Regions from separate parts of the Halomonas sp. TG39a genome, predicted to be linked through region 2. Evidence: predicted binding sites of a transcription regulator. Region 2 holds the regulator's gene; each other region holds the start of a gene.
What was found. The regulator LexA, encoded in region 2, represses DNA repair genes until DNA is damaged. The targets are predictions, from matches to a motif close to TACTGTNTANNTANACAGTA.

Region 1: a site for LexA is predicted at 5,165-5,184, ahead of recA (recombinase RecA). Genes of this name have one in related genera too.
Region 3: a site for LexA is predicted at 3,171-3,190, ahead of U738_RS10885 (PA0069 family radical SAM protein). Genes of this name have one in related genera too.
Region 4: a site for LexA is predicted at 3,206-3,225, ahead of U738_RS04605 (LexA family protein). Genes of this name have one in related genera too.

What each region holds. Positions count from the first base shown of each region.
Region 1 is NZ_JQLV01000001.1:420,448-428,041, reverse strand. It holds gene U738_RS01960 (aspartate kinase) at 1-621, opposite strand, end outside; gene alaS (alanine--tRNA ligase) at 721-3,330, opposite strand; gene U738_RS01950 (regulatory protein RecX) at 3,568-4,032, opposite strand; gene recA (recombinase RecA) at 4,072-5,145, opposite strand; gene U738_RS01940 (CinA family protein) at 5,275-5,814, opposite strand; gene mutS (DNA mismatch repair protein MutS) at 5,931-7,594, shown strand, end outside.
Region 2 is NZ_JQLV01000001.1:2,156,843-2,164,436, forward strand. It holds gene U738_RS09575 (L,D-transpeptidase) at 1-151, opposite strand, end outside; gene U738_RS09580 (TetR/AcrR family transcriptional regulator) at 129-821, opposite strand; gene lexA (transcriptional repressor LexA) at 1,089-1,769, shown strand; gene U738_RS09590 (energy-coupling factor ABC transporter permease) at 1,788-2,459, opposite strand; gene purU (formyltetrahydrofolate deformylase) at 2,484-3,338, opposite strand; gene U738_RS09600 (ribonuclease J) at 3,569-5,179, shown strand; gene moaE (molybdopterin synthase catalytic subunit MoaE) at 5,205-5,672, opposite strand; gene moaC (cyclic pyranopterin monophosphate synthase MoaC) at 5,674-6,471, opposite strand; gene mobB (molybdopterin-guanine dinucleotide biosynthesis protein B) at 6,476-7,054, opposite strand; gene U738_RS09620 (uracil-xanthine permease family protein) at 7,139-7,594, opposite strand, start outside.
Region 3 is NZ_JQLV01000001.1:2,429,881-2,437,474, forward strand. It holds gene pgi (glucose-6-phosphate isomerase) at 43-1,710, shown strand; gene U738_RS10875 (GNAT family N-acetyltransferase) at 1,857-2,327, opposite strand; gene U738_RS10880 (DinB family protein) at 2,466-3,011, opposite strand; gene U738_RS10885 (PA0069 family radical SAM protein) at 3,226-4,311, shown strand; gene U738_RS10890 (winged helix-turn-helix domain-containing protein) at 4,353-4,652, shown strand; gene U738_RS10895 (heavy metal translocating P-type ATPase) at 4,676-6,853, opposite strand; gene U738_RS10900 (hypothetical protein) at 6,859-7,221, opposite strand; gene ctaD (cytochrome c oxidase subunit I) at 7,226-7,594, opposite strand, start outside.
Region 4 is NZ_JQLV01000001.1:1,041,032-1,048,625, forward strand. It holds gene U738_RS04590 (sodium-dependent transporter) at 1-250, shown strand, start outside; gene U738_RS04595 (LBF_2804 family protein) at 255-1,364, opposite strand; gene U738_RS04600 (Y-family DNA polymerase) at 1,395-2,708, opposite strand; gene U738_RS04605 (LexA family protein) at 2,740-3,183, opposite strand; gene glyA (serine hydroxymethyltransferase) at 3,497-4,762, shown strand; gene U738_RS04615 (type I secretion system permease/ATPase) at 4,894-6,648, shown strand; gene U738_RS04620 (HlyD family type I secretion periplasmic adaptor subunit) at 6,650-7,594, shown strand, end outside.

The sequences.
Region 1 (7,594 bases), 1.7 Mb from region 2:
GCCGAGACTGGCCAGCTCAAGCATCTCTTCCACGGTAATGCTGGTTAAGCGCTGTGCCTTTGAGCATACGCGGGGGTCGGTGGTGTATACCCCGTCAACATCGGTGTAAATCTGACACTCATCGGCGCCGAGCGCAGCGGCTAGCGCCACACCTGTGGTATCGGAACCACCGCGACCCAGCGTCGTGATATTGCCGTCTTCGTCGACCCCTTGGAACCCAGCCACAACCACGACCTGCCCAGCTTCAAGGTCGGCCTTCAGGTCGTCGGTTTCGATACGCTGGATACGCGCCTTGGTATAAGCGCTATCGGTATGAATGCCTACCTGGGCACCAGTGTGCGACGTCGCCGGCACGCCGATTTGCTGAAGCGCCATGGCGAGCAGTGAAATAGTCACCTGCTCACCGGTCGACAGCAGCATATCCATCTCGCGCGGTGCCGGATCCTCGTTAAGCGCTTGGGCCATATCGGTCAGGCGATTGGTTTCGCCGCTCATGGCGGAGACCACGACCACTACCTGATGGCCCTGGTCGCGGAAACCCTTAACCTTTTCCGCTACGGCCTTGATACGCTCGACAGAGCCCACCGAAGTGCCGCCGAACTTCTGTACGTATAGTGCCATATGCCGTTTTTCCTATGCGTTCGGGAATGGAGGGTGAAAGTGTTATAAGTTTTAAATAAATAATAAGGCCGGTAGCAATAATGCCACCGGCCTTAAGGTTTAGCTAAGAACGTTTTCCAACCATGCCGGTACGCTCTTCAACGCATCCGGCAAGGCGTCGGGTTGACTACCTCCCGCTTGGGCCATATCAGGACGGCCTCCGCCCTTACCGCCTACCTGAGAGGCGACATGGTTAACCAGCTCACCGGCTTTCACACGGCCAGTCAGATCCTGGGTGACCCCAGCGATCAGGCTCACCTTGCCCGCCGCCTGGTCGGCAACGCCAAGGATAATCACCCCGGAGCTGAGCTTGTTCTTAAGCTGATCAAGGACGCCGCGTAGATCTTTGCCTGACACGCCATCCAGCTGCGTTGCCAGCAGCTTAACGCCGTTGATCTCCTGCACCTGACTCAGCATGTCGCTACCCGCAGCGCTGGCCAATTTGGCCTTAAGCTGCTCAAGCTCTTTTTCCAGGCTCCGGTTACGCTCAACCAGTGATTCTACCCGCGCTTCAAGCTGCTCTGGCTTGGTCTTCAAACGTTCGCCAAGGCGCTCAAGGCGGGCTTCCTGCTCGCGGAAGTAGGCCAGCGCATTTTCGCCGGTGATTGCTTCGATACGGCGCACGCCGGAAGCAATGCCTACTTCGCTTATCACATGGCAACAGCCAATATCGCCGCTACGCGCCACATGGGTTCCACCGCACAACTCAATAGAGAAGTCGTCGGCGCCAATGGTCAGCACGCGCACGTTGTCGGCGTATTTGGCCTCAAACAGTGCCGCAGCGCCCTTGGCTTTGGCCTGGTCCAGGCTCATCTGCTCGGTTTTGGTCGGCGCATTGGCCAAAATCTGCTCGTTAACCAGCCGTTCGACCTCCGCCAGCTGCTCGGCGGTCATCGGTTCGAAATGGCTAAAGTCGAAGCGCAGGCGCTCGGCATTCACCAGCGAGCCTTTCTGCTGTACGTGATCGCCCAGCACCATACGCAGCGCTTTGTGCAGCAGGTGGGTGGCCGAGTGGTTGCGGAGGGTGGCGGTACGCAGACTGGCGTCCACTTCGCCGCGCACGCTGGCTCCGACACTTAGCGAGCCTTCAACCATTATGCCCTGGTGAAGGTGATGCCCACTCTGCTTCTGGGTATCGGTGACCTGGAAACGGCCGCCGTCGACATACAGATAGCCGGTATCGCCCACCTGACCACCTGACTCGCCGTAAAACGGCGTACGGTCTAGCACCACGACGCCTTTTTGACCTGCTTCCAAGGCGGCCAGCTCGTTGCCTTCGCTGTCGACCAGCGCCGTTACCTTGGCTTGATCTTCCAAGCGGTCGTAGCCGGTAAAGGCTGTTTCGCCCTCCAACTCAATAGAGGCGCTGTAGTCGGCGCCAAACTGGCTAGCCGCCCGTGCACGCTCACGCTGAGCCTCCAAGGCCTGCTGAAAGCCCTCTTCGTCCAGGGTAACGCCACGTTCACGGCACACATCGGCGGTGAGATCGAACGGAAAGCCGTAGGTATCGTAAAGCTTGAAGACGGTTTCACCCGGCAGCACCTTGCCGTCCAACTCCGCCAGGGCCGCGTTCAATAGCCCCATACCGTGATCCAGAGTACGCGCAAACTGCTCTTCTTCTTTTAGCAGCACGCGGGCAATTTGATCGCTCGCTTCACGCAGTTCCGGATAGGCATCGCCCATCTCAGCGTCCAGCGCCTCGACCAGCTTATGGAAGAACGGCTCAACCGCGCCCAGCTTGTGGCCATGGCGAATTGCACGGCGAATGATTCGACGCAGCACATAACCGCGCCCTTCGTTGGAAGGCAGCACACCATCGACAATCAGGAAGGCGCAGGAGCGGATATGGTCAGCAATCACGCGCAGTGAGGGCGTAGCGGTATCAGGGTGTCCTGTCGCCTTAGCCGCAGCCTGCAGCAGGTTCTGGAACAGGTCGATTTCGTAGTTAGAGTGCACGCCCTGCATCACAGCGGCGACCCGCTCCAGCCCCATACCGGTATCGATAGAGGGCTTGGGCAGCGGGTTGAGCGTGCCGGCAGCATCGCGGTCAAACTGCATGAAGACCAGGTTCCAGATTTCGATATAGCGGTCGCCATCCTCTTCCGGGCTGCCCGGCGGGCCACCCCAAACCTCTGGACCATGATCGAAGAAGATTTCTGAACTGGGGCCGCAGGGGCCGGTGTCGCCCATCTGCCAGAAGTTATCTTCATCCAGCTTGGAAAAACGCTCGGGATCGATGCCGATCTCATCTTTCCAGATGCGTTCGGCTTCGTCATCGCTGATATGCACCGTTACCCACAGTTTGTCTTTAGGCAGACCCAGCGTTTCGGTCAGAAATACCCAGGCAAAGCGAATAGCATCGCGCTTGAAGTAGTCACCAAAGCTGAAGTTGCCCAGCATTTCAAAGAAGGTGTGGTGACGCGCGGTATAGCCGACGTTGTCCAAATCGTTATGCTTGCCGCCCGCCCGCACGCAGCGCTGCGCAGAGGTGGCGCGCACGTAGGGGCGCGGGTCGCGGCCTAGAAACACATCTTTAAACGGCACCATGCCGGCATTGGTAAACAGCAGCGTCGGGTCGTTGCCCGGCACTAAGGAGCTAGTGGGCACAATAGTATGCCCCTGCTCTTCGAAGAAGGTGAGAAAGGCCTGTCTAATCTCTGCGCTTTTCATAGGGTATCCGTAACAAGAAAGCGTGATGTCCCAGGGCGCTGTTGCCGCTACCCTCAGGGGTCGCAAAGCAGCCATTATAGCGCAGTTGTCAAACGACTAAAGCCGCACTTAGTGGCAGAAAGGCAAACAACTCGCGACAGAAGGGCAACAACGATGAGAACAACCAGATCGACCAGCGTATTAGAGCGCTACTAGAAATGTAAGAGGGGGGATGTTTTACCGGCTGGAGAAAACGTATTACAGACAGGAGAGCGCGTAGCGGATCTGCTCAAAATCGAAGCCGCGGCTGGCGAGAAAACGCTCCCGCCTGGCGCGCTCTTTGGGTGTCTCACCGGGGCTATCGAAGCGCCGCGCCAGGGTTTCCCGGGCCAGCTCAAACCAGTCGATCTGCTCACCCTCCTCTACCTCTTCAAATGCACTATTGAGGGTTTCCTGGTCAACGCCGCGCTGGCGCAGCTCGCCTTTAATACGGATCACGCCCTGCCCACGCAGAATACGTGAACGGACGAAACTGGCCGCAAAGCGAGCGTCAGACTGCAGACCTTGTTCGATCAGAGCGTCTAGGCACTCATCAATAGCGTCGTCGTCGAAGGATTTCTTCTTTAGCCGTTGGGCAAGCTCGGCGCGGGAGTATTCGCGCCGAGCCAACAAGCCAATAGCGATGTCACGGGGCGTGGCATCGCGCTGGGAGGTGAATGCCATCAGCTTATCTTAGCTAGCATTAGCTTAGTGAATATCGTCTTAAAGCAGATCGTCATCACCCGCATCCAATTCTGCCGCTGCTTCGGCAGGCGCATCTTCCTTCTCCTTTTTAGGATCAGGCTTGGCCAAGAGCTGCTCACGAATCTGCGTTTCTATTTCGAGCATAATCTCCGGGTGCTCTTCCAGGTAAAGCGCTGAGTTGGCTTTACCCTGACCGATTTTCTTACCTTTATAGCTGTACCAGGCACCGGCTTTATCAACCAGATTGCACTGCACACCCAGGTCGATGACCTCACCGGCATGGTAGATACCCTTGCCGTAAAGAATCTGGAATTCAGCCTGACGGAATGGTGGTGCTACCTTGTTTTTGACTACTTTCACGCGGGTTTCGTTACCGGTGACTTCATCACCCACTTTCACCGAGCCGGTACGACGAATATCCAGACGCACGCTGGCATAGAACTTCAGCGCGTTACCACCAGTGGTGGTTTCGGGGCTACCGAACATAACGCCGATCTTCATGCGGATCTGGTTGATGAAGATCACCAGGCAATTGGCGTTTTTGATATTACCGGTGATTTTACGCAGTGCCTGAGACATCAAACGCGCCTGTAGGCCAACGTGGGAATCACCCATTTCGCCTTCGATTTCAGCGCGCGGCGTTAGAGCTGCGACCGAGTCGATAACAATCACGTCAACACCGCCGGAGCGTACCAGCATGTCGGTAATTTCCAGCGCCTGCTCGCCAGTGTCCGGCTGGGAAATCAGTAGATCATCCAGGTTGACGCCCAGCTTTTCTGCGTAGCTGGGGTCAAGCGCATGCTCGGCATCCACGAAGGCACACACTTTGCCTTGCTTTTGCGCTTGCGCAATCACCGAAAGGGTCAGTGTCGTTTTACCCGAGGACTCCGGACCAAAAATTTCTGCCACTCGGCCAAACGGCAGCCCGCCGATGCCAAGTGCGATATCAAGACCCAATGAACCGGTGGAAACCGACGGCATGACGACACGCGGCGCGTCGCCGAGACGCATAACGGTGCCCTTGCCGAACTGACGGTCAATTTGGGTGAGTGCAGCGTTTAGCGCTTTAGTGCGGTTGTCATCCTGAGCCATTCAGAGATTCCTCATAACAAGCTGTATAATTAGCCAGTAGTATGCCAAAGATTACGCCGTAAACAAATCCTTGATCGCGCTTTCTCTCATCTATTTTCATAAGGGCCTTTTTTCGTAAGGACCTTTTGCTTACGACGGGTTTGTCTTGCTCGCCTTCTCGCGCTCATTCAGGCGCGCCACCAGCCCTACCAAGGCCTGACGTACGGCCTGCTCGCGCACCGACTGGCGGTCACCAGGGAAGTGGAAACATTCGGCCTCCTGGGCAGCGGTATCTCCCCAGGCCAACCAAACCGTCCCCACGGGTTTCTCAGCACTGCCGCCATCCGGCCCGGCCACGCCGCTAACGGCAACGGCCAAGCCCGCGCCACTTTCACGACAGGCGCCCGCCACCATGGCATTAACCACCGCTTTACTTACCGCACCATGTTCGGCGAGCGTGGCCTCAGGCACCCCTAATAAGCGCGTCTTGGCGCCATTCGCGTAGGTGACATAGCCCGTCGTAAAATAAGCAGAACTCCCCGCCACCCCGGTAATGGCACTGGCAATACCGCCCCCGGTGCATGATTCAGCAGCAGTCACTTCCACATCCAACTGCTTACAAAGCCGCCCCAGCCGCTGAGCCAACAGGTTTAAATCAAGGTTTTTCAGGCTAGTTTCGCTGGGCACTATCGTCGCTCCTTCAAGTAAGTCGTCTGTTCAGCGTAGAATACTGCGTTTAGCTTGCTTAAAGAAATTGCCAATGCCGTAAGCCGAGATGGCTTACGCCACGCTCAATCAGGACGCCCATGTCACAGGCCATTCCCCCCAACACGCCAATGATCACCCAGTATTTAAAGATCAAACGCGAGCACCCCGAGGTGCTGCTGTTTTACCGCATGGGTGATTTTTACGAACTGTTTTTCGACGACGCCAAGCGCGCCGCCGCGCTGCTGGATATTACCCTTACCCAGCGCGGCCAGTCGGGGGGTAAGCCGATCCCCATGGCGGGTGTACCCTACCACAGCGCTGAAGGCTATCTAGCCCGCCTGGTCGCTGGCGGCGAGTCGGTGGCCATCTGCGAACAGATTGGCGACCCCGCTACCAGCAAGGGCCCCGTTGATCGTCAGGTGGTGCGGATCGTCACCCCCGGCACGCTCCACGATGAAGCGCTGCTTGATGCCCGCCGCGACAACGTACTGGTGTCAGTCTCCCCCGGTAAAGAGAGCTGGGGGCTTGCCTGGCTAGAGCTCTCCAGCGGGCGTTTTAACGTGCTGGAAGTGGAGAGCGAAGCCGAGATGCTCGCCGAGCTTACTCGCCTCTCCCCCGCGGAGCTGCTGGTGCCCGAAAGCCTGACGCTACCCGATGCCTGGTCACAAAAACGCAGCCTGCGCCGTCAGGGTGAGTGGCTGTTTGACCTGGAAAGCGCCACCCGCAGCCTATGCGACCAGTTTGAAGTGCAGGATTTACGCGGCTTTGGCTGCGCGCATTTAACTACTGCGCTCATTGCTGCCGGGGTGCTGATCGATTACGCCCGGGACACCCAGCGCTCACGCCTACCCCACGTGACCGCCATCAGTGTTGAGAACCGCGACGACGCGGTGGTGATTGACGCCGCCAGTCGCCGCAATCTGGAAATCGACATTAATCTGGGTGGCAGTAGCGATAACACCCTGGCCAGCGTGCTGGATACCTGCACCACCGCCATGGGCTCACGCTTACTCAAACGTTGGCTTAATCGCCCACTGCGACAACGTGAGATCGTCCAGGCCCGTCATGCGGGTGTGGCGCTGTTAAGCCTGGACGCAGCCTATATGCCGCTGCGCGAGACGTTAAGCGATGTAGGCGATGTGGAGCGCATCCTGGCCCGAGTGGCACTGTATAGCGCTCGCCCGCGGGATTTGGCGCGGCTGCGCGATGCGCTGGTAACGCTGCCTGAACTGGAACAGCAGCTTAGCGAGGTAGAGAGCGGCAGCGCTTTGGACAACCTGCGCCCGCATATTCGCCCCTACCCGGAAATGGCCGATATGCTCAGCCGTGCGCTGGTGGAGAACCCACCGGTGGTGATTCGCGATGGCGGAGTGATTGCCGATGGCTTTGACGCCGAGCTCGATGAGCATCGTGGCATGGCAGAGAACGCCGGCGACTACCTGATTCAGCTAGAGATTCGCGAGCGTGAGCGCACCGGCCTTGCCAATCTCAAAGTGGGCTACAACCGCGTACACGGCTACTTTATCGAACTACCGCGTTCACAAGCCCAGCAGGCGCCTGCCGACTATATTCGACGCCAGACGCTGAAAAATGCCGAGCGGTTTATTATTCCTGAGCTCAAAGAGTTTGAGGATAAGGCGCTATCGGCCAAATCTCGTGCGCTCACTCGCGAAAAATGGCTTTACGACCAACTGCTGGGCGACCTTAACAACAGCCTTCACGCGCTACAAAGCACCTCTCAAGCGCTAGCCGAGCTGGACGT
Region 2 (7,594 bases):
TACGCTCCCCGACACCGGCGGCAGCGGATGAGATCGCACACTCATGGAGCACTTTCGGCCCTCGCCAGCAGCGCAGCAGCTGCTGGGTAGTATCAATCTCCAGCCAGATATTCTCAGCCGGGGGTAGCTCAGCTAGCGTAGGCGTTCGCATGTTTTCCTTCTTCTGGCTTGGCTTCTTCAAGGGCGAGCGGTAACGGTGCATTCATGGCCGCCACAACGACCGGCAGCAATCGCTTGACTAAATCACGTACTGAAACCTGTTCGTGATAATCTTTTTCAGCGATATCACGCAGTGCATCAAGGCCGGACAGGGTAAATATTACCGTGCCAAGCATAAAGTGTAGCCGCCAAAAGCGCTCCGCGTCAGGTAGGTCCGGCGTGGCTTGTCGCACCAGCTCGGTGAAGCGGGTAAACACATCGCCATACTCTTGCTGGATATAGCGCCTAAGATGCCCCTGTGCCTGGCTGTAGGCAAGGCCGAGCAAGCGCATAAACACTTTTAAACTATTGCGTTCAGCGGGCACTGCAAGAACGGTGGTTGCCATGGTTTCGAGCAGGGTTTCAAGCTCAATAACCCGCCCAGCATGCTGTCCTTCCAGCTCATCAAGGGCGGTGTGAAAACGCTGGGTGAAGGGGTCCAAATAGCGGGCAAAGACGGCCTGAATCAAGGCTTTTTTGGAGCCAAAATGGTAATTCACAGCGGCTAAATTGACGCGCGCTTTGCTAGTGATGTTGCGCAGCGAAGTTTCGGCAAAACCCCGCTCTGCAAACAGCACCTCGGCAGTATCGAGTATACGGGTCACCGTATCAGATTGAGCCATGTCGCTCTCCAGGGAAACAGGTGTTTAAAACATAGCAAAATACTATGCCATAACCATGGCGGTCTCAACGCTTGATTTATTAACAAAATACAGCCCGTTAAATAAGCAGAAGCTTAGTTTCAAACGATTAGAAAAATTGCATAGACATCGAAGATAGCCACTGACAAGGCATATACTGGACAGAGGAACATACTGTATACTTAACCACTGATTGATTAAGTTGCCATTTAATTTGTTACTGTCTATTCACTATTTATGGAGTCTGGTATGTCGCGTCCGCTAACCGCTCGCCAACAGCACGTGTTCGATTTTATCGTTAAAACGATGGGCGAATTTGGCTACCCTCCTACCCGCGCCGAAATTGCCAAGGCGCTTGGCTTCCGCTCCCCCAACGCGGCCGAAGAGCACCTGCGCGCGCTGGAACGCAAAGGCGTTATTCGCATTATTCGCAACACTTCTCGCGGTATCCGCCTGCCCAACCAGGAACCGCAAGAAGTCATGGAGAGTGCTGCCACCGCCTTACCCGCAGCCAACGTTGAAACGCTGCCAACGGGCCTACCCGTGATCGGTGAAGTGGCCGCAGGCAGCCCCATTTTGGCCGCTGAACATATTGACCGTTACTGCCCGCTACCAGCCGAGTACTTTACCCCCAAAGCCGACTACCTGCTGCGCGTGCGCGGCCTTTCGATGAAGGATATTGGCATTTTGGAAGGGGATTTATTGGCAGTTCACCGTACCGACCGGGTACGCGATGGCCAGATTGTAGTGGCACGCCTAGAGGATGAAGTAACGGTTAAACGCTTCAAGCGCCAGGGCCACCAAGTGACGCTATTTGCCGAGAACCCTGACTTTGCGCCCATTGAAATCGACCTGCGCTCCCAGTCGCTCGATATCGAAGGCGTCGGCGTTGGTGTGATTCGTGGCGGCAACGGCCAGGCACTCGGCTAGTCGCCGCCCTGGCCATCCCTACTGCAGATCGATATAGCGGTGGTCATTGAAGGTGGCCACCCAATGGGGGTGATAAACCAGCAGAATACTCAGCAGCATGCCGGTGATAAACGCCTCTGAAGGCATTAACAGCGGTAAGAAGCGCGCATACTCCTGGGCGAGATAAATCGCCTCAGGGTCAGTCCCCGCAACGATGATCAGCAGCACCGCTGCCAGCCCTCCTCCCAGCGTTGCCAGCGCCGCACCAAAAAAGCCGCAGGCAAACAAAAACACCATCAGGTTATCCGGCAGGCGGCGATCTACCAGCCGCCATACCGTGCCAATGACGGCCGCCGGGACGACACCGGTAACCAGCACGTTTGCCCCCAGCAGCAGCCATTCATTGCGCCCAATTACCACCATGGCGATATTAATCAGCACGTTGCTAATCAGCGCCAATGGCGCTTTAAAAACGAGTGTCATTAAAACCGTGAAAACAAGGTGCAGCGTTAGCCAATCAACCGCCTGCGCACGCAGCTGCCACATCAGCATCACCGCCAGCGTGGCGCCCAGCCAGCGGTGCTGAAGCGCGGTATCCGCTATTAACACCTGCCAGGGCCGCCCCCAAAGTGCCCACGCGATCACTGCTAACGAGAGTAGCCAGGTGAGCAGCAGCGCCCAGGGTGCTAATACACTTTGCGCAAACGACATGGCGGCCTCTCAGGTTGATGAGGGTTAACTAAAGACCACTGTCTTATTGCCGTGGACCAGCACGCGATCCTCTAAGTGCCAGCGCAAACCGCGAGCAAGTACGGCTTTTTCAACGTCACGGCCAAAACGTACTAAGTCAGTGGGCGTATGGCAGTGGCTTACGCGATGAATATCCTGTTCGATGATGGGGCCTGCGTCGAGTTCCTCGGTCACGTAGTGGCAAGTAGCACCTATCAGCTTAACGCCCCGCTGGTATGCCTGGTGGTAGGGTTTTGCCCCGGCAAAGGAGGGCAAAAAGCTGTGATGAATATTGATCACTCGTCCCGCATAGCGCGCGCACAGCTCGGGGGGCAGTATTTGCATATAGCGCGCCAGCACCACGCAGTCAGCGCGAGCGCTATCGATTTCGGCCTGTACCTTGGCAAACGACGCTTGCTTATTTTCGGGGTCTACCGGGACGTGGTGGTAAGGAATGCCGTACCACTCGGTCAGCGAACGCATATCGTCATGGTTGGAGATAACACCGACAATATCGCAATCCAGCTCACCCGCCTGCCAGCGGTAAAGTAGATCGACCAAGCAGTGCGACTCCCGCGACACCATCAGCACCACACGCCGACGCAGCTGGGTATCCACCAGGGACCACTGCATATTGAATTCGCTGGCCACCGGCTCGAACGCCGCGCGCAGGGCTTCCACCGACATACCGACCGAATCCGCCAGAATTTCGTAGCGCATAAAAAAGCAGCCGGTTTCTAAATCGGAGTGCTGGCTGGCTTCGGTAATGGAGCCGCCCTGCTGGGCAATAAAGCTCGATACCCGTGCAACAATCCCCACCCGGTCAGGACAGGAAACCACTAAACGATAATAATGAGACATGTGAGCTACTCTTGACCTATTGCTAAGTTAATTATGACAAACCAGCGGCTTAGGTCGCATAGTGTATCGGAAGGGCATGGAAGATTGTTAGCCGCCCCTGCCTTCCCGTATAGTTAAGTCACTACTTTTTAGGTTTTTCATAACAGATGCATTCACCACGCGTTCAAATTCGTCCCCGTCGTCGTCCACCGCTGCGCATGTTGCCGCTGGGGGGATGCGGTGAGATTGGAATGAATCTAACGCTATACGGCTACGACGATCACTGGATAGCCGTCGATTGCGGCATGATGATCCGTCAGGATCTTCCCAACTCTCCACTGCAGGTACCCAATCTCGATACACCGAAAGCACTGGGGATCGTGCCCAAAGCGCTCTTTATCACCCACGGCCATGAAGACCACATTGGTGCAGCTGCCTGGCTTTGGCCGATGTGGAACTGCCCTATTTATGCCACCCCGCTAGCGGCTGGGCTGTTGCGACTGAAGTTTGCCGAGCATCAGCTTAGCAGCGCGGCCATCCATGTTATTGAACCTGGCGAGGCGCTGGAAAGCGGGCCGTTCACGCTGCGTTATTTGCTGTTAACGCACTCTATACCCGAAAGCTGTGCGTTGATCATGAGCGTCGGTGGCTACCGCGTCTTACATACCGGCGACTGGAAACTCGACCCTGAACCGATCATCGGCACGCCGATAAGCGCGACCCAATTCAAGGCGCTCGCCCCAGTGGATTTAGTGGTGGGCGACTCCACCAACGCTCCCATGCCCGGCCACTCAGGCAGCGAGGGTGATGTTGCCCGTGCGCTGGCAAAAACCCTCAGCAACTGCCAGGGCCGGGTGGTGGTCTCCTGCTTTGCGAGCAATCTTGCCCGGGTGTTAGCGATAGGACGCGCAGCCCATCAATGTGGCCGTCGTATCAGCTTGATGGGGCGTTCCATGGAGCGCATGGTCAGCGTCGCGCGGGGGCTCGGCTATATGGATGATTTACCGCCGCTGGTGCCCAATCACGACCTTGGCTACCTGCCCCCGGATGAAGTGGTGATTATCGCCACCGGCAGTCAGGGAGAGCCCCGCGCCGCGTTACAGCGCCTAGCCCAGGGCCGTCACCCCTATGTGGATCTTCAGCCAGGCGATAACGTCATCTTCTCGGCCAAAGCCATTCCCGGCAATGAGCGACCCATTGAGCAGCTTAAAAAGCGTTTGGCGCACCTAGGTGTCAGCATCTATGACGAGTTCAATCACCCTGAACTGCACGCCACAGGGCATCCTGCTCAGGATGAGCTGATCAAGCTCTATCAGTGGGTCAGGCCCAAGCATCTTATGCCGGTGCATGGCGAAGCACGCCATCAGCAGGCTCACCAGGCCATTGCCAAGCAGCTAGGTATTAGCGCCCCATTGACGCCGGTAAACGGCGATCTGATCAGTTTTGATAGCCACGGATTGCACTGTGAAGCACGCTATCCGCAGCCACCCTGCATTGTCAGTCAAAACAGCGTCGTGCCCCACCCTGGCTTGGAGGTGAACGATGCCAATAAAGCCCGTCGCGGCAGCTTGTACCTAGCGCTACCAGTGACCGCGACTGACACTGGCTGGGCGCGCATTGGCCGCTTGATGCTGGATGCCTCAGGGGCCAGCCCGCTGGATGAAGATAGCTTTAGCGATTGGCTGGATGATCAGCTTGAGGAGATTGCCGCAGAGACGCTGGCCGACTTGCGACAGGCATTGCAGCCCCGCTTGGTTCACTGGCTGGCGGAGCATATGCAGCACCTACCCGACGTGCACCTACAAATCATGGCCGCCGAAATGCCAGATCCTATTATTCTGGACAACGCCGCCAATCGTTAGAAGAGTTGCTCGCGCTGGGCCAACATCAACGCCAACGCGCCGCATCTTGTTGATCAGAGTGGCGCTCTTTGACCCAGTACTCACCCTGGGTAGAGTGCTCTTTCTTCCAGAAAGGCGCCTGGGTTTTAAGGAAATCCATAATAAAATCGCAGGCTTCGAACGCCTCACGGCGGTGTGCACTAGCAACTAACACCCGCACAATCGGATCGCCCGGTTCCAGGTAGCCAACGCGATGAATAATCCGCACCGCCTGGAGCGACCAGCGCTGCCAGGCCTGTTCGCCAATATCTGTCAGCGTGCGCTCAGTCATGCCGGGGTAGTGCTCCAGCGTTAACCCCGTGACGTCAGGCGTTTCATTAAAATCACGCACTAAGCCGGTAAAACTCACCACCGCGCCAATATCGCTACGCCCCGCCAATGCATCGTCATAGCCGTAGGCCATCGAGAACGGGGCGGCTTGAATCGCCACCTTAATATCCAGCTTAATATCCACTCTAGCCCCCTGTGACCGGTGGGAAAAACGCTACTTCGTCATCATCGGTCACTAACGCATCGTCATTGGCCATGACTTGATTGATGGCACATAGCGTACGCTGGTCGGTGAGTTGCTTAAAGCGACTATCGCGCTCGGCCAGCGCTGCTTTCAATCCGCCAATATCACGGCTGGCCAATTGATCGAGACTCACTACTGCCTCACTCTCACCTAGCCGCTCGCGCAGTTCGGCTAAAAACTTAACCCGCACGCAGGGCGATGGGCAGCGTTCACCCAAGCTGACCTCTCCGGCCATGCCATCGCCTGTCACTATCGGCGCCTGCGCGTTTATGCGCTGGTAATCACCGCGCTGGCCACCCTGCTTACTATCAAGCTGAATGGCCTCAATACGCATATTTTTATCTACCGCTTTACACATATCGTAAAGCGTTAAACAAGCCACCGAGACGGCGGTAAGCGCCTCCATTTCAACCCCGGTGCGTCCATTCAAACGACACAGTGAGGTCACATGAACGCAGGATTCAGCTACATCAATATCAAACTCAACCGACACTTTTGATAGCGCCAGGGAGTGGCAGAGTGGAATCAGCTCATGGGTGCGTTTGGCCGCCTGAATACCGGCGATTCGCGCGGTAGCCAGCACATCGCCCTTGGGCAATTCACCGTCGCTAAGTAATTTCAGCGTTTCCGACTGCATCACAATACGCCCCGAAGCGACGGCTTCGCGGCGGGTTTCTTGTTTATCGCCAACATCCACCATATTGGCTTCGCCACGGGTATTGAGGTGGGTCAGATGCATGTTGTCACCGTTCCTTTTTTGAAGCCGAAGCACTTAAAAATATAGCGTCGTTTTTCGCGCTCACCCAACTGACTATCCAGCGCGCTATTGCATCTCTATCGTCTAAATTTAACCGGATCACCGCAGTCGCTAAGTCGATGGGCGGTGGCGCGCTGAGCGCGGCTGCCTCAACCCAAGGCCCGGTTAAAATAGCCGGATCGCCAATGCCATCGCGGTAAAGCACCAGCTTGGGAATCGGCCAGGCTTTAAAACCTTCGACAATCACCAAGTCGGGATCGTGCGGTGCCATCATGGCAACTAACTGGGCTAAATCAGGCTCGTCCTGGTCAGGGGTTTCCTGCATCAGCGCAAAGCGCTGACGGGAAGCCACCAGTACCGGTGCGGCACCTGCGCTGCGCAGCTTATAGCTATCCTTGCCGGGCTGGTCGACATCAAACGAGTGGTGCGCATGCTTGATCACAGCGACTTTCAACCCATACTCAGCTAAGCGTGGCAGCAGCTTCTCTAACAGCGTCGTTTTACCGGTGCCGCTCCAAGCAGCAATCCCTAGAATAGGAAAGGGTGCGGTTAGTTCGTTTTCCATGCTGCCGACACTCCTAATGATCTATAAACGCACGTTACAAGTAATGCCATCCTTACGATGCATACGGCGTTACTGGCGGTTAGCTTACTCGCCCTCTTGCTCGCGAGGTAATACCCAGTTCAACGCAATACCCACCAAGGCGGCAAGACTAACGCCCTGCAGCGTAAACTGGCCACCGCCAAACTGCATGCCACCAATACCGAACACCAGTATCAGTGAGACCACCACTAAATTGCGGGGTGCCGTCAGCGACTGACCAGCGCGCACCAGAGTGTTCATACCAACCACCGCAATGGAGCCAAACAACAGCGTCATAATGCCGCCCATTACCGGGCCCGGAATGGTCTGCAGTAGCGCACCCAGCTTGGATACAAATGCCAGCACAATGGCAATAATCGCGGCAACAATCATATACTTGGGATTAAATGCCCGAGTGAGGGTCACCGCCCCGGTGACTTCCGAGTAAGTGGTATTCGGCGGCCCGCCGAATAGCGCGGCGACGCTGGTTGCCAACCCGTCGCCTAACAGCGTGCGATGCAG
Region 3 (7,594 bases), 270 kb from region 2:
GATTCTGATCACCCAATTCATCTATAACAAACGGATCGCCCTATGTTTCAGCTCACTCGCAGTGTTACCTGGCAGGCGCTTGACCGCCTACGCGACAAAACCGCTAATGACCGCATTCGTGACTATTTCACTAATGACCCGCAGCGCTTTGAGAAAATGAGCTTACGGGTGGGCGGCCTGTTTCTTGACTACTCCAAGCACCATGTCTCCGATGAAGTGCTTAACAAGCTGATCGAGCTAGCCGACCACTCCGCGCTGGTACAGCGCCGAGCACAGATGTTCTCCGGCGATATTATCAACGTGACGGAGAACCGCCCGGTACTGCACACTGCCCTGCGCCACTTAGGCGATGAGCCGGTGTATGTTGACGGCGAAGACGTGATGCCGGAGATCACCCGCACTCGCGAGCAGATCAAGCTGTTCTCCGAAGCGGTGCGCAGCGGTGAGTGGAAAGGCTACAGCGGCAAACGCATTAAAGACGTGGTCAATATCGGTATTGGCGGCTCGGATCTTGGGCCCAATATGGCGGTTCGCGCGCTGCTCAAATATCGCCACCCGGAGTTGCACTTCCACTTCGTCTCCAACGTGGACGGCACCCATATTCAGAAGGTACTTTCGCGCCTCGACCCCGCCACCACGCTGTTTATCGTCTCCACCAAGACCTTCTCTACCCAGGAGACACTGCTAAACGCCAAAACCGCGCGGCGCTGGTTCCTGGAGAACGCTGGTGAAGACGCCGACGTGGGCGCGCACTTTATTGCCGCCTCCACCAACCGCAAAGCGGCCATGGAATTCGGCATTCGCGAAGAGAACGTGTTCGAATTCTGGGCCTGGGTGGGCGGGCGCTACTCCATGTGGTCGTCGATCGGTCTGCCGATCGCGCTTTCGATCGGTTTTGAGGGCTTTATTGAGCTGCTGGAGGGCGCTCACGAGATGGATAACCATTTCATCAACGCGCCCTTCTCCGAGAATATGCCGGTACTGATGGCGCTGATTGGTATTTGGTACATCAACTTTATTGGCGCCGAAACCCAAGCCATCGTGCCCTACGACCAGGCGCTGAACCAACTACCCTCTTTCCTGCAGCAGCTGGATATGGAGTCTAACGGTAAATCGGTGGATATTTTCGGTCACCCGGTGAATTACAAAACCGGCCCGATTGTCTGGGGCCAGACCGGCTCCAACGGCCAGCACGCTTTCTTCCAGTTGCTGCACCAGGGCACGCGCTACGTACCTATCGACTTTATTGCTTCGCTTAAGCCCGAGCCCGGCGTTGAAGACCACCACTTCGCACTGCTCACCAATATGCTCGCCCAGGCCAACGCCTTTATGGAAGGCAGCCAGGGGGACAGCAAAGAGCTTAGCCAACACGACCCCTACAGCTGCCCCGGCAACCGACCATCAAGCACACTGCTGCTGGACGAACTAACGCCGAAAAACCTGGGTGCGCTGATCGCGCTCTACGAGCATAAGGTGTTCGTGCAAGGGGTCATCTGGAACATCAACTCCTTTGACCAGTGGGGCGTACAGCTCGGCAAGCGCATCGCCGGTGAAATCAGCGAGCGCATCGACACCAACGCCGCCGACTTCGACGCCTCAACGCAAGGTCTGCTGGAACTGGTGCGTGCGCACTTCCCTAATGGCGGTAGCGGTGAGAAGGAAAGCGCACCAGCCAGTGCCGGTAAGAAACCCGCGAAGAAGAAGCGCTAGGCTAGCTTGCTAACCGGGTAGAAAAAAGAACGCCTTGGTTTGAGAAAACCAAGGCGTTTATGCTCGCCCTTATACGTCAAGCTACATAACATCAACGAACTAGTAAGTCAGAACTGACTCACTATCGCTTGGGGTAAACGTTCTGATCACTGGAGGTCCCAATACATTATATGTTGAGGCCCCGCAGCCCCGCCCAGGTAGTGCTCACCTGTTTCATGGAAGCCCGCCTTTTGGTAACAGGTGTGAGCCGCAGGGTTCTTGGCGTTCACCGTCAGGTAGATTCGGGGATAATTCGCATAGTTTTCTTTTAGGTAGGGAAACAGCGCTTTTACCGCCAACGTCCCAAGCCCTCTACCCTGCTGCTTGGCGTCAATGAAAAACGCGCGTAGGCCTATGCTGCCTTCCGTACAAAAATCATAGTCATCAGCGTAGGCTATATCGATTTTGAAGCATCCTACCAACTGGTCATCGTGCTTAATCACATGCAGATGCGTCGCTTCATGTCGATCAGTGAGAAACTCCTTAGCGGTCCCCACAAATTTCACCTGATCATCGCGCACCGCGATGTTGCGCACTTCAGCCACATCCGCTGCATCAAGTTTTTCTAGCTTGATCATCTAGTGCTCGCAACCGTCTTAATTAATGTGAAACCTTTCAATGTAAGTGACCGCTATCAATGATCTTCAGTATACATATATCTAATATGCATGGCCTTTCTCCCTTCACCGTTTTCCACCATATAAGGTGGTTAAACATCATATTGATGCTTCGTCCGGAATCAGCGCCAGCAGATCGGTGACACCAATGTCCACCCCGGCTTGGTAGAATAAAGTAGATACCTGTCCGCGATGGTGGGTTTGGTGATTGAAGAAGTGGAGAATCAGGCTTGAGTAGCGTCGTTTTGAGGCCACTCCTTTTGTGTTGTGATAACTCAGCGTGGTACTCAAATCGTCATCAGTTAGCGCGCCCACCCAGTTAATAATTACAGTATCAAGCCATCGGCGATGCGCTTTCAGGCCTTCCAAGTCATCAAACATCAATTCATCAAGCCGCTGTGGCGTAGGGAGGTCGACTATTACCGCAAGCGTTCTTGCGCTAGACGCGGGATGCGCTGCAAACCGCTTAAGCCAAATGGTATCGGCGACCACAACATGATTTAGCGTGCCAAAAATCGAACCGAAGAAAGCGCCACGCTCTTCGCTAAGCTCAGCGGTCGTCAGCCTGCTGGCAGCATCGTATACCTTGGTGTTCATCCACTGGTTATAGGATGCCATCAGCTCAAAATGTGGTTGCAGCTCCATAGGTCATATCGCCTCTTTCAATATGGGCGCCAGCGTGGCCGTGAGTGAAACGCCAACAGGCCCTAGTTAAGAGTATGAAATAACGGAGCGTCTGTTCATCCCCCGAATTTAGCATTTAAGCTCCTACCCCTCTGCTTGCGTCTTTTTATAAACGCCATATACTGTATATATAACCATATGCATACATCAATAGCATTTAGAGGTGAGGTGGCCAATGACGACTCCCGAACAAGCGTCTCATGCGTCAGCCGTGCGTAAAGGTCGCGGGGCAACGTACGATCCGCATAACCGTTTTGCGCCCACCCAAAGCAATGCGGAAGACGACGGTTGGTGGCGGGAGGAAACATCCACCACTATCGCCACCGAAGTACGTGAGGAAGTCAGCAAAAGCGCACTCTCCTGGAACAAATCGCCGGATTTACCCTTTGATCGATCACTAAACCCGTATCGTGGCTGTGAGCACGGCTGCGTTTACTGCTATGCCCGCCCCTCCCACGCCTACTGGGATTTGTCGCCGGGGTTGGATTTTGAAACCAAATTGATTGCCCGCAGCGGTTTAGTGGAGCGGTTAACTGAAGAGCTTTGTCATCCCAACTATGTGTGCCGCCCCATCAACCTTTCCGGCAACACCGACTGCTACCAACCGCTTGAAGCCAAACATCAAACCACTCGGCAGTTACTTGAGCTGCTACTGAAGTGTCGCCACCCGGTAACGCTAGTGACCAAAAGCACCTTAGTGCTGCGCGATTTAGAACTCCTGGCCGAAATGGCTGAGCACCGGCTGGTGCGCGTATTTGTTAGTTTGACTAGCCTGGATGCCAACTTGAAACGCACATTAGAGCCGCGGGCGGCATCTCCCCAGGCGCGCTTACGAGCCATTCGGGAACTGAATACCGCGGGCATTCCCGTAGGTACGCTGATTTCGCCAGTTATTCCGGGACTGACGGATCATGAAATCGAAAACCTTTTGGAAGCTGCCAGCCGTGCAGGGGCGCGCACTGCCGCCTGGATGCTACTGCGCTTACCCTATGAAGTGGCGCCGCTTTTTGAAGCGTGGTTAGAAGCACACTACCCAGAGCGCGCTGCGAAAGTGATGAGCCTAATACGTCAGTGCCGTGGCGGTAAGGCGTACGATGCCAAGTTTGGTAAGCGCTTTCGCGGTGAAGGGGTATTTGCGGATTTAATCGCCCAGCGCTTTGCCCGTGCCAGCCGCCAGTGGAACATGCAGGATCGCACCGAGCAGGGCTTGAATACACGGGATTTTCGCCCGCCACGAGCGCAGCAGGATTTATTCATTTAAGCTAAGCGGCATATGCAACAATTAGCTGAAAAGGAAGCCCAATGCCCGCTCTTAGCAAAACCAAATCAAGTTTTTACCGCCGTTTATACGTCGCCCATTTGATCGAACAAGGTGCTGCCAGCGTGCCTGCGTTGATCGAGGCCACCGGTATGCCCCGGCGCACCGCCCAGGATACGATCGCCTCCCTGGCCGAGTTGGATATCGAGTGTGTATTTACTAAAGATGACGGCGAGCGCCACAACATTGGCCGCTACCAGATACGTAATTGGGGCGCGATTGATCCACGTTGGGTGGCTACCAATGCAGAGCGGCTTAAACAGGCACTTGGCTATTCCATTTAGCTCTCTTCATTTAGTTAGCCCTCTTAATCCGGCTCAGCCCAGGCTAATCGTGCAGCGTTAAGGGTAACTGTCAGCGAGCTTGCTGCCATGGCGAGCACCGCGATTAGCGGGGGTATTGCCATCACGACCACCAAACCGAGCGCCAGAGTATTATACAGCGCTGAAAAGAACAGGTTTTGAGCCATGATGCGCCGGGTGCGTTGGGCAATGCCAAGCAGTTTCACTACCCCGCCAATTCCTGGTGCCATAAGCTGGGCAGCAGCCCCCTCCCGGGCGGTTTCGCTGGCACTTAGTGGCGCGATACCCACATCTGCTGCGGCCAGGCTCAAGGTATCGTTTAAGCCATCCCCCACGTAGAGCGTTGGCGATGGTAGCCCCCGCAATAAACGCGCTTTCGCTTCCGGCGAGCGCTGTGCATAGCAAGCTTCACGGGCAAGCCCCACACGCTCGCCTAACCAACTCACCGCGCCCTGCCGGTCACCACTAATCATCGCCACCACATACCCTGACGCTAACAGATGTTTCACGCTAGGCTCGGCGTCGCCCACCGGTTGATCAGTGAGATAGAGCGTGGCTAGCCAACCCACCTTATCAGCTATCACCACTTGAGAAGCAAAGGCCAGCGTTGCGTCCTCCGCTTGGGCAGGCAGCACGATACGCTGGCGAGCCAACCAATTGGCACTGCCTACCGTCAGCCATTCGCCGCTACTTAACTGCACGCGGCGTCCTTCCCCAGGCGATTCGTTGACCTCTATACACTGTTCAGGTCGCTGATCGCCTGGGTTACTCGCCCAGCGAGCGAGCGCTTGTGCTAAGGGGTGTTCGCTGCCCGCAACGGCGGCGCTGAGCTTGCGTTGTAACACCTGTTCATTAACACCCTCACGCGCTTGCCAGTGAAGCACTGCGTGGCTACCGGTGGTCAGAGTGCCGGTTTTATCCAGTGCGACCGAGCGAATACGTGCCAGGGTTTCAAGCGCGGCGGGGTCGCGCAGTGCAATCCCTTGCTGCATTGCCTGACCGCTCCCTGCCAGGCTTGCCAGCGGTACTGCAAGCCCGACGGCGCAGGGGCATGCCACGACTAATACGGAAAGCGCGCGCACTAAGGCATCCTCCCACCCCAACCCGAATAACAGTGCAGCGGGCAGTGTCAGTAACGCGAGCCCTAGTGCTAGCGGGCTTAGCCAGGCGGCAAAACGGTCAGCGAGCTTCTGCAGTTCACCTTTTTTGGCCTGATAGCGGCGCATTTCATCACACAGCCGATCCAGTCGCCGCTGGCCTACCCCAGCGCTGACCTGCATGACGATAGGCGTGGCACCCAAATAACGGCAGCCCGCGTATACCTTCTGCCCTGCTTGAAAATGTCGCGGCAAGCTTTCCCCAGTCAGTGAGGCGGTGTCGATCCAGCCGGGCTCTTCAAGGGTGCCGTCGAGAGCCACCATCGCACCGGGCGCTAGCTCAACGCGCATTCCCGTTTTCACGTCATCTACGGGCAGCGATATCCAGGCTTCCTCTTGCCAAGCAGTGATATTCACGTCCGGCAGCGTCAGGGCATCCAATGCTTTTAACCCCCGGTGGCGGCACAGCGTTTCCACCAGCCGCCCAACGAGTAAAAGCACGATCAGCATTACCGCCGTATCAAAGTAGACCTCTGCAGAGCCGCGCCATAGCAGCCATACCGACACCGTCACCGCGCCAATAACACCAAGGCTGACGAGCACATCCATACCGGGGCGCTTGGCGAGCAGCGTGCGCCACCCAGCCCGGTAAAACGGCACGCCGGCAAACAGCACAACGGGCAGTGAAAACGCCCCTGAAACCCAAGCGACTACCTGCTCAACCTGCTCGCTTGGCAGCGCACCGGCGTAGATCAGTAGAGAAGCCAGCATCGTCCACATGCCGAACAACGAGCCGACCATTAGTCTAAGCGTTAAGTAGCGGCTCTCCTCTTCTAAACGCGCATGGGCGTCCGCCACCGGCTCAAGCTCCGTCAGTCGGTAGCCCAGACGCTTAACCTTTGCAGCGAGATTCGAGAGCTGGGTAGCGGCAGGCGTGCCGCTGATGCAAAGCGTTGCGCTTGGGTAGTGCACGCTAACCTCACGCACGCCTTCAAGCCGCTTAAGCGAACCCTCCACGGCTAGGGCGCAACTGGTGCACCACATACCGTGGAGGGTATAGAGATTTTCCGCGTTGCCGTCAGTCATGCCACTCACAAACAAGGCGGAATGCCGATAATCGGCATTGCCGCAAACACAACGCCTAAGGTAGAGAAAAGATACAGCCCGGCGGACACCGAAGCATTAAAACGCAGCCGCCCGACCTGGCGCTTGGCCATCTGGCAGCAGCCCACCGTTAATGCCGTCAGTAACGCAATCGCTGCGACACTGACGGCAAGCAGCATAGCGCTCACCAGGGTGAATACGCCCTGCTCGGGAGCAGGCGGTGCGACTGCGCAGGCAACCGCATGCCCACCATAAACCACTATAAACCAGATACACCACAGCGTTAGGCCAATGACGAAATGTAGTGGATGGGTAAGGTGTAGGCGCTGCATTGTAGGCGGTTTCCACATCAGATTAGCTCCCTATTACACGAGGCAACACGGCAAGCGCGCCCACGAGTATCCAGAAGGTCACCAGGTTATAGCGCCACCATTGGGCAACCACAGCGGGTTCGAAAGGCGCATGAGCACCCACATAGCCATAGCCCACCCGCAGGCCTTGAAGCAGGGCAAGCACGGCGCCTAAACCGCCATGTAGCAGCGCATAGGCTAAGCCAACCATGATGATTGCATCATGGGAGGTCTCGGTCACTGCCAAGTCTGCACTTAACAGCACCCACAGCGTCATCGCTACCTGCACAAATCCAAGGGCACTGATGCCATACATGCCCACTGCCAGCCCCGCATCCCTACCCTGTCGCAAACCGCTAACAAGTTTTTCGAG
Region 4 (7,594 bases), 1.1 Mb from region 2:
TGGGTTTGTGCTGAAAAGTAGCACTTTCCGTGACGAGCTAGGGCTTGCCCCCTTGCCTTATGCGCTATGGCTGACCATGGTGCGCTACGTTAGCCCGTTGGGGATTGTGGTGATTTTCGTCGACGCGCTGGGGATCTATCAGGTTTCATTTGCCGCTCACTGGCCCTGGCTGCTGGTGATTCTAGTCGTCATGGCAGCGATTGGCGAAACCCTCAGCCCACGGCTGCGTCACGCGCTGAGGGCAGCGTAATACGTTACGGCACCTGTCCCGATAACAAACGCTGCTGCTGAGCTTTTACCTCATCGCTGCACAGCGGCGTTTGGCAGGTCGCAAACACCTCTGTTAAAAATCGCTTGCGTGAACCTCGATAGGTGCCGCTAAGTAGCGTCACCTGGGTCAGCGTATTCAGCAATGTTTTACGTGACTCGCCCGTCAGTTGCGCATAGCCCTGTAGAGCAGTTGGCCAATCAATGTCAATCGCCGGAGGTTTTTCAGGCAGGCTATTCAGCAGGCGAGCCAACAGCAGCACCAAGTTGGGATGAGGGTGCTGGTTGCGCATAATAAGCTCGCCGACCCCCTGGGCTACCAGACGGCGGGTGTGTGCGTCGCTGTCCGTCAGTGTTTCCATCAAGTGCTTAACCAGGGCGGGGCCTCGCGCCTGCAGATAAGCTTCTTGAATAATCCGTGCCGCAATCCAGGCGTTCCACACGGCGTATAGCGGGCCGGTTAATACGGGTAGAAAGCCGCGCAGCGTCAGTCGTCCCAATAACCGACGCAGCAGTAAACGCAGTAGAAAGCTGCTTAAGCTGATTTTTAAGCGATAAAGTAGCGCTCTAAGTGTTAGCTTCCAGCCATGCAGGTAGGCGTGGGGGTCTACGCCATAAATAAGACTACCAGGGCTGGGGTACTCCAATGCCGACCGGGAAACGCCGTGAACGGTCAGCTGAATATCGGGTTCCAACGCGTCTGTTTGACCGTAACGTAAGCCCGCCAAACGGGTAATATTCGCCACACCGCGCAGCGCATTCCAGTATAAAAAGCCGATTTCCAGCGCGGTAACACAGCCTGCAACGGCCAGATAGCCGGCCCAGTAGGGAAGTTGCTCTCTAAGGCTCATGGCTTCCCAGGGGCTAGTGGCAAACTCACGCATCCACCATTCGGCGCTGCCAATCAGCGTGCCGGAAATCAAACCAGCGAGCGCTGCCCAGGCGATGATCCAGCGCCGTGCGCGCTTCAGGGCCTGCGGGTCAGGGGAATCAAGTGCCGGGTGGCGGCGTAAATAGCCCTGTACATAGCGACTAGCCCAGCGCTGCGCTAGGCCAGGGGCTGGGGCGTACTCTTTATCTGGCCGAGAGAGGGTCATAAAAACAGCGTTTCCTACGCAATTGACGCCTTAGGGTAGCGGTTCTGTTCGCGAAGTACACGCTTGGGTAGCGCCGGGGTGAGTGCCCACTTTCATCAGCTCATCCCAGCGCGTGGTATAGCGGTCTGAGCGATGGGCGCAGCGTAACTGCCAGGCGGCAGGTGCGTTCGTCATGCCAAAGCTGATCGTGCCTTGCCCCATGCGCTGGTTAATCTGATCCACCGTTGCCATCAAAAACGGATGACGATTCCGTGTGGGCGGATGTAGCAACGAAAGTTGATGCTGCTCAGCGTCCACCAAATCCAGCAGCATCACGCCAGCCTTCATAAACCGGTAGCGAGGACGATAAATCTGCTCAAGCCCTTGGCGAACGGCGTCAAGGATCACTCGGGTGTCGTCGCTAGGTGAGGGCAGGGGGATTAGCGCCTGCGGGAAATACTGCAACTGGTCGCGGCGGTGGCGGTTGGTATGCAGAAACACCATTACCGCACGGGCCAGACTCTGCTGTTCGCGCAGTTTTTCAGCGCTGCGCTGGGCGTGGCGGCGCAGGGCATTATGTACTTCTGCAAAAACGCCGGTGGGTTGGCCGAAGGAGCGCGAGGTCATAATGCGTTGGCGCGGTTGCTCCAGCGCGTTCATCTCCATACAAGGCGTGCCGCGCAGCTCGAGCGCGGTACGTGCCAGTACCACCGAGAAGCCCTTGCGCAGCTGCTTTTCGTCGCTTTCACGCAAGTCCCAAGCAGTAGTCACGCCGCCAATCGCTAAACGCTCGGCAAGCCGATGGCCGACGCCCCATACGCTGCCTACCGCCGTACGTTTGAGCAATGCCTCAGTGGTGTGATCCTGCCCATTGAGCAAGCAAACGCCTTGGTAGCGAGGGTCTTGCTTGGCAAGATGATTGGCCAGTTTGGCGAGCGTATGAGTGGGTGCCAGCCCCACACACACCGGCAGACCCAAGTGGCGGCGAATAAGCTGGCGCAGGCGTTGCCCTAGCGCCGCACATTGTGCTGTGGTGAAACCTTCCAAGTAGACGAACATCTCATCGATTGAATAGGGCGCGACCGCAGGGCAGGCATCGCGTAGCAGTTGGGCCAGCCGTGCCGACATATCGCCGTAGAGCTCGTAGTTAGATGACAGCAGGTGAATATCGCCGCGCTGACGCAGTCCTTCAAGCTTGAAAGCTGGCGTTCCCATAGGGATATCCAGCGCTTTCAACTCCGTTGAGCGGGCGATTACACAGCCGTCGTTGTTTGACATCACGCCGACAGGTCTACCTTCCAGCTTGGGCTGAAAAACCCGCTCGCAGCTGACATAAAAGTTGTTGGCATCGACTAATCCGATCATCGCCACCCCTCAGTCAACGTCAGTAGCTTGTTCAACGTAAGTACTCATGCACCACCGCGCGTACCACGCCCCATAGCTGGCAGTCGCTGCCTTCAAGAAGCAGCGGCGGGTAGTTTGGGTGGCTCGAACATAGATGGGGTGAGCCCCGATAAAGCGCGTAGCGTTTAATTAATGCCTCGCCCTCCAGCATAGCGATCAAAATATGTCCTAGGCGCGGTTCAATACTGCGATCAACAATCAGCAGATCGCCCTCAAAAATCCCCCAACCTTCCATGCTGTCGCCGGTGGCAGTGACATAAAAGGTCGCGGTGGGGTTTTTAACCAGCCTTGTATTGAGATCCAGCGTGCATGGCTCGTAATCCTGCGCAGGCGAAGGAAAACCGCTGAAGCCAGCGCGGCCCAAAAAGGTTAAGTAAGGCAGTGGCTGGGAAGTTAACGGCAAGGCGGAGATAAAGTGAGCTGACTGGCCCGGCATCGTCGGCATCCTGATTTTAAAATATTGTATAAATATACAGTATTTTTTAGGGCGAAGGAAAATGCAAATGATCGGGGGATGAAACTGCTTTGCTCTGCTCAATGACATCCGCAGGGACGCACGCGGTGACATTGAAGGATTGCGAGATAAGGCAGCCTAGTTATCCATTTGGTCAGCATTTAGTGAACAGAACAACATGAAGCACGTTCATGTACGACCTGACGCGGATGCGATGAAAGTCGCGTCAGGCTGCGTTATGATAGCGTCCTCGCTTCTTCCATGATGACCCTTTCTCGTTACGAGGTTCCCGCCGATGTTCAGCCGCGATATGACAATTGCCGGATTTGATGATGTGCTGTTTGATGCCATGCAGAAAGAAGTGGCACGCCAGGAAGCCCACATCGAACTGATCGCTTCCGAAAACTATGCTAGCCCCCGCGTACTCGAAGCCCAGGGCAGCCAACTGACTAATAAGTACGCCGAAGGCTACCCCGGAAAGCGCTACTACGGCGGCTGCGAGTTCGTCGATATTGCTGAAAACCTGGCCATTGATTACGCCAAAAAGCTGTTCGGCGCTACCTATGTTAACGTTCAGCCGCACTCCGGGTCACAGGCTAACAGCGCGGTATTCCAGGCGCTGGTCAAGCCCGGCGATACCATTTTGGGTATGAGTCTGGACGCGGGCGGCCACCTGACCCACGGAGCCAAGCCCAACTTTTCGGGTAAGCACTATAACGCCATTCAGTACGGTTTGAACGATCAAGAACTGATCGATTACGACCAGGTGGCTCAGCTTGCTCGTGAACATAAGCCCAAAATGATCATCGCTGGTTTTTCTGCCTACTCGCAAATTATTGATTGGGCCAAGTTCCGTGAAATCGCCGATGAAGTGGGCGCTTACTTACTTGTTGATATGGCCCATGTATCTGGTTTGGTCGCGGCGGGCGTCTACCCCAGTCCCTTGCCCTATGCCCACGTGGTTACCTCCACCACCCACAAAACCCTACGCGGCCCCCGCAGCGGTGTGATTCTCTCGGCAGAAAACGACGCTGAGATTGAGAAAAAGCTGCAATCAGCGGTTTTCCCCGGTGGTCAGGGCGGCCCGTTGATGCATGTTATCGCGGCTAAAGCTATCTGCTTCAAAGAAGCCATGGCGCCGGAGTTTAAAACCTACCAGCAGCAGGTGGTTAAAAACGCCAAGGCTATGGCTAAGGTGTTTATCGATCGCGGTTACGACATTGTTTCCGGCGGCACCGAAGACCACCTCTTCCTGCTCTCGCTGATCAAACAGGGCGTAACCGGTAAGGATGCCGATGCTGCACTGGGGCGTGCCCACATCACCGTCAACAAGAATGCCGTGCCTAATGACCCGCAAAGCCCGTTTGTCACCTCCGGCCTGCGCATTGGCACGCCGGCAGTGACCACGCGCGGCTTCAGTGAGCAGGAGTGTACCGAGCTAGCTGGCTGGATCTGTGACATTCTCGATGTACTGGCCAAAGGCGAAGACACCAGCGCCATCGAAGCCCAGGTGTTAGATAAAGTAGCCGAAGTTTGCGCGCGGCTGCCGGTTTATGAGTAACGAAACTAGTACTTAAATACCAAAAATACCCTTTATCACTAACGCCTCTACACTCTGTAGAGGCGTTTCTGTTAATGTGTGTAACATATTGTTACGTGCTTAGCGTCTTATTGATTTAAGGGAGGCTCGCCATGGCAAAACAACAAGAAAAAACCGATTTGCAGCGTGCATTAAAAGATTGTAAAGGTTCATTTTTTTCGGTGGGTTTTTTCAGTATGTTTGTTAACTTACTGATGCTTGTGCCGCCAATGTACATGCTGCAAGTGTATGACCGTGTGCTCACCACCCAAAGTCTAGACACGTTATTAATGCTTACCCTTGTCGTCGTGTTCTTTTTTATGATCATGGGAGGGTTAGAGCTGGTGCGCTCACGCATATTGGTGCGCGTTGGCAATCGGTTAGACACCAGTATTAACGAGCGGCTTTATAGCGCGATGTTCCGCCGTAGCTTGGTGGTTCAGGGCAGTCAAAGCGCACAACCTCTCAGTGACTTGACCAGCTTGCGCCAGTTTCTAACCGGGAATGGCCTGTTTGCTTTTTTTGATGCCCCTTGGGTGCCTGTTTATCTCGGCGTACTCTTTCTATTTCACCCTTGGCTTGGGGTATTTGCTACCTGTGCTGGGTTGATTTTGCTAACACTAGCGATTGCCAACGAGAAGTCGACCAAAAGGCTATTGGCAGAAGCCAATAGCGAACATATTCAGGCGCAAAATCTTGCCAACTCTAATCTGCGCAATGCCGAGGTGCTGCATGCCATGGGCATGTTGCCGGGCATTATGGGGCGCTGGTCGAAGCGTCACCATGAGTTTTTGTCCAAGCAGTCCCAGGCGAGTGATCGCGCTGGAGCGCTAACCAATACCTCCAAAGTTATGCGCCTGTTCTTTCAATCTTTAATTTTAGGCTTGGGTGCGCTACTGGTGCTAAGGGGGGAAATGACCCCCGGCATGATGATTGCCGGTTCTATCTTGATGGGCCGTGCGCTTGCGCCGATCGACCAAATGATCGGTGGCTGGAAAGGTTTTGTAGGCGCGCGCGGTGCCTATGAGCGGTTAAATGAACTGATGACTCAAATACCGGATGAGCAGCGTAAGATGTCGCTGCCTGCACCAAGAGGTGAAGTTGCACTTGAAGGGGTCGCCGCTGCACCGCCTGGTACGCGTATGGCAACCATCCGCGGCATTGAGTTTCGAGTCGCTAAGGGGGAACACGTTGGCATTATCGGCCCTAGTGCCGCGGGTAAGTCGACGCTAGCGCGAGTGCTATTGGGTATATGGCCAACCCAAGTGGGTGACGTACGTCTAGATGGCGGGGTGATCACTCAATACAACCGAGATGAAATTGGTCCCTATATTGGCTACTTACCTCAAGACATTGAGCTGTTTGACGGCACCATTAGTGAAAATATTGCTCGTTTTGGCAATCTCGACCCCAAAAAGGTGGTTGATGCGGCGAAAAAAGCCGACGTGCATAAAATGATTTTGGAATTACCCAACGGTTACGACACGGTGATTTCTTCCACGAGTGGTGGTCTCTCGGGAGGCCAGCGCCAGCGGGTTGGGTTAGCGCGCGCTCTGTATGACAACCCGGTATTGGTGGTGCTAGACGAGCCCAATGCAAACTTAGATGATGCTGGCGAACGGGCATTGGCGATGGCTATCGCCCAGCTTAAAGCCGAGGGAGCGACGCTTTTTGTTATAAGCCATCGCACCAGTGTTTTGAAAAGTATGGACAAACTCCTTGTGATGAAAGAGGGGCAAATAAGCATGTTTGGGCCACGTGACCAAATTATCGCTCAGTTTGCTAAAAAACCGCGCGGGCAAGTAAGCCAGCAAGGGACAGCGCGCCTCTCAGCCATCTCGGGTGGCCGTGGCACTGAGGAGAAATAGCATGAGCGACGAGAAACGTAACCCTCCCACCTCCGAGATCGATATCACCCCCAATCGCCCTTTGACAATTGACGGCGAGGCCTGCGAATCACTACCCATCAGTGATAAAGGCTACCGTAAGCTGGGCTTTGCGATTCTCATCTTTGCCTTGGGCGGCTTTGTTCTATGGGCCGCCACCGCTTCCCTAGCGATTGCGGTTGTTGCGCCGGGCAGTGTCTCGATCGAGTCATTCAAGCGCACCGTGCAGCACTTGGAAGGCGGTATTGTTGAGCAGTTGCTGGTCGAAGATGGTGACCAAGTTGCGGTAGGAGACACCTTAATAGTGTTGAGTGATACTCAAGCCAGCTCTCAACTAGCCATTGCCCGTTCCCAATATTTGATTAATCGAGCCATGGAAGCCCGCCTGCTCGCCGAGCAGCAAGGGGCGGAGGCCATGGTAATACCTGACGATCTTCAAGACACTGATAACATGCGTGTTCAGCAAGTGGTTGCTGTACAGCAGAGTCTATTTACCGCACGTCGCCAGTCGCTTAAAAGCACTTTAGAAGCATTGGATGAGCAGATTGTGCAAATGCGTGAACAGATTGTCGGCTTGGAGCAGCGGATTAGCGTTAACACCAGCCGTAACAGCTCATTAAATACCGAGGCAGGTGCCTTTCGTTCCCTTTATCGGGAGGGCTTAGGAGATAGCCAGCGCTTGCGTGAATTAGAGCGGCAGGTGCTTCAGTACGAAGGCGATAACGCCGAGTTTCGCGCTAATATCGCCCAGTTGCGATCACAAATAAGCGAAAATCGTATGCAGCGCGAGATTCAGCAGCAAGAGTTTCAGAAAGAGGTTGGCGAGCAGTTGCGCGAAGCGCAAGCACAAATTGCTGAGGCAGAAGAGCGCATTATTTCACTGAGTGATCAGGTAGAGCGAGCCATCGTTACGGCTCCTGTCTCGGGG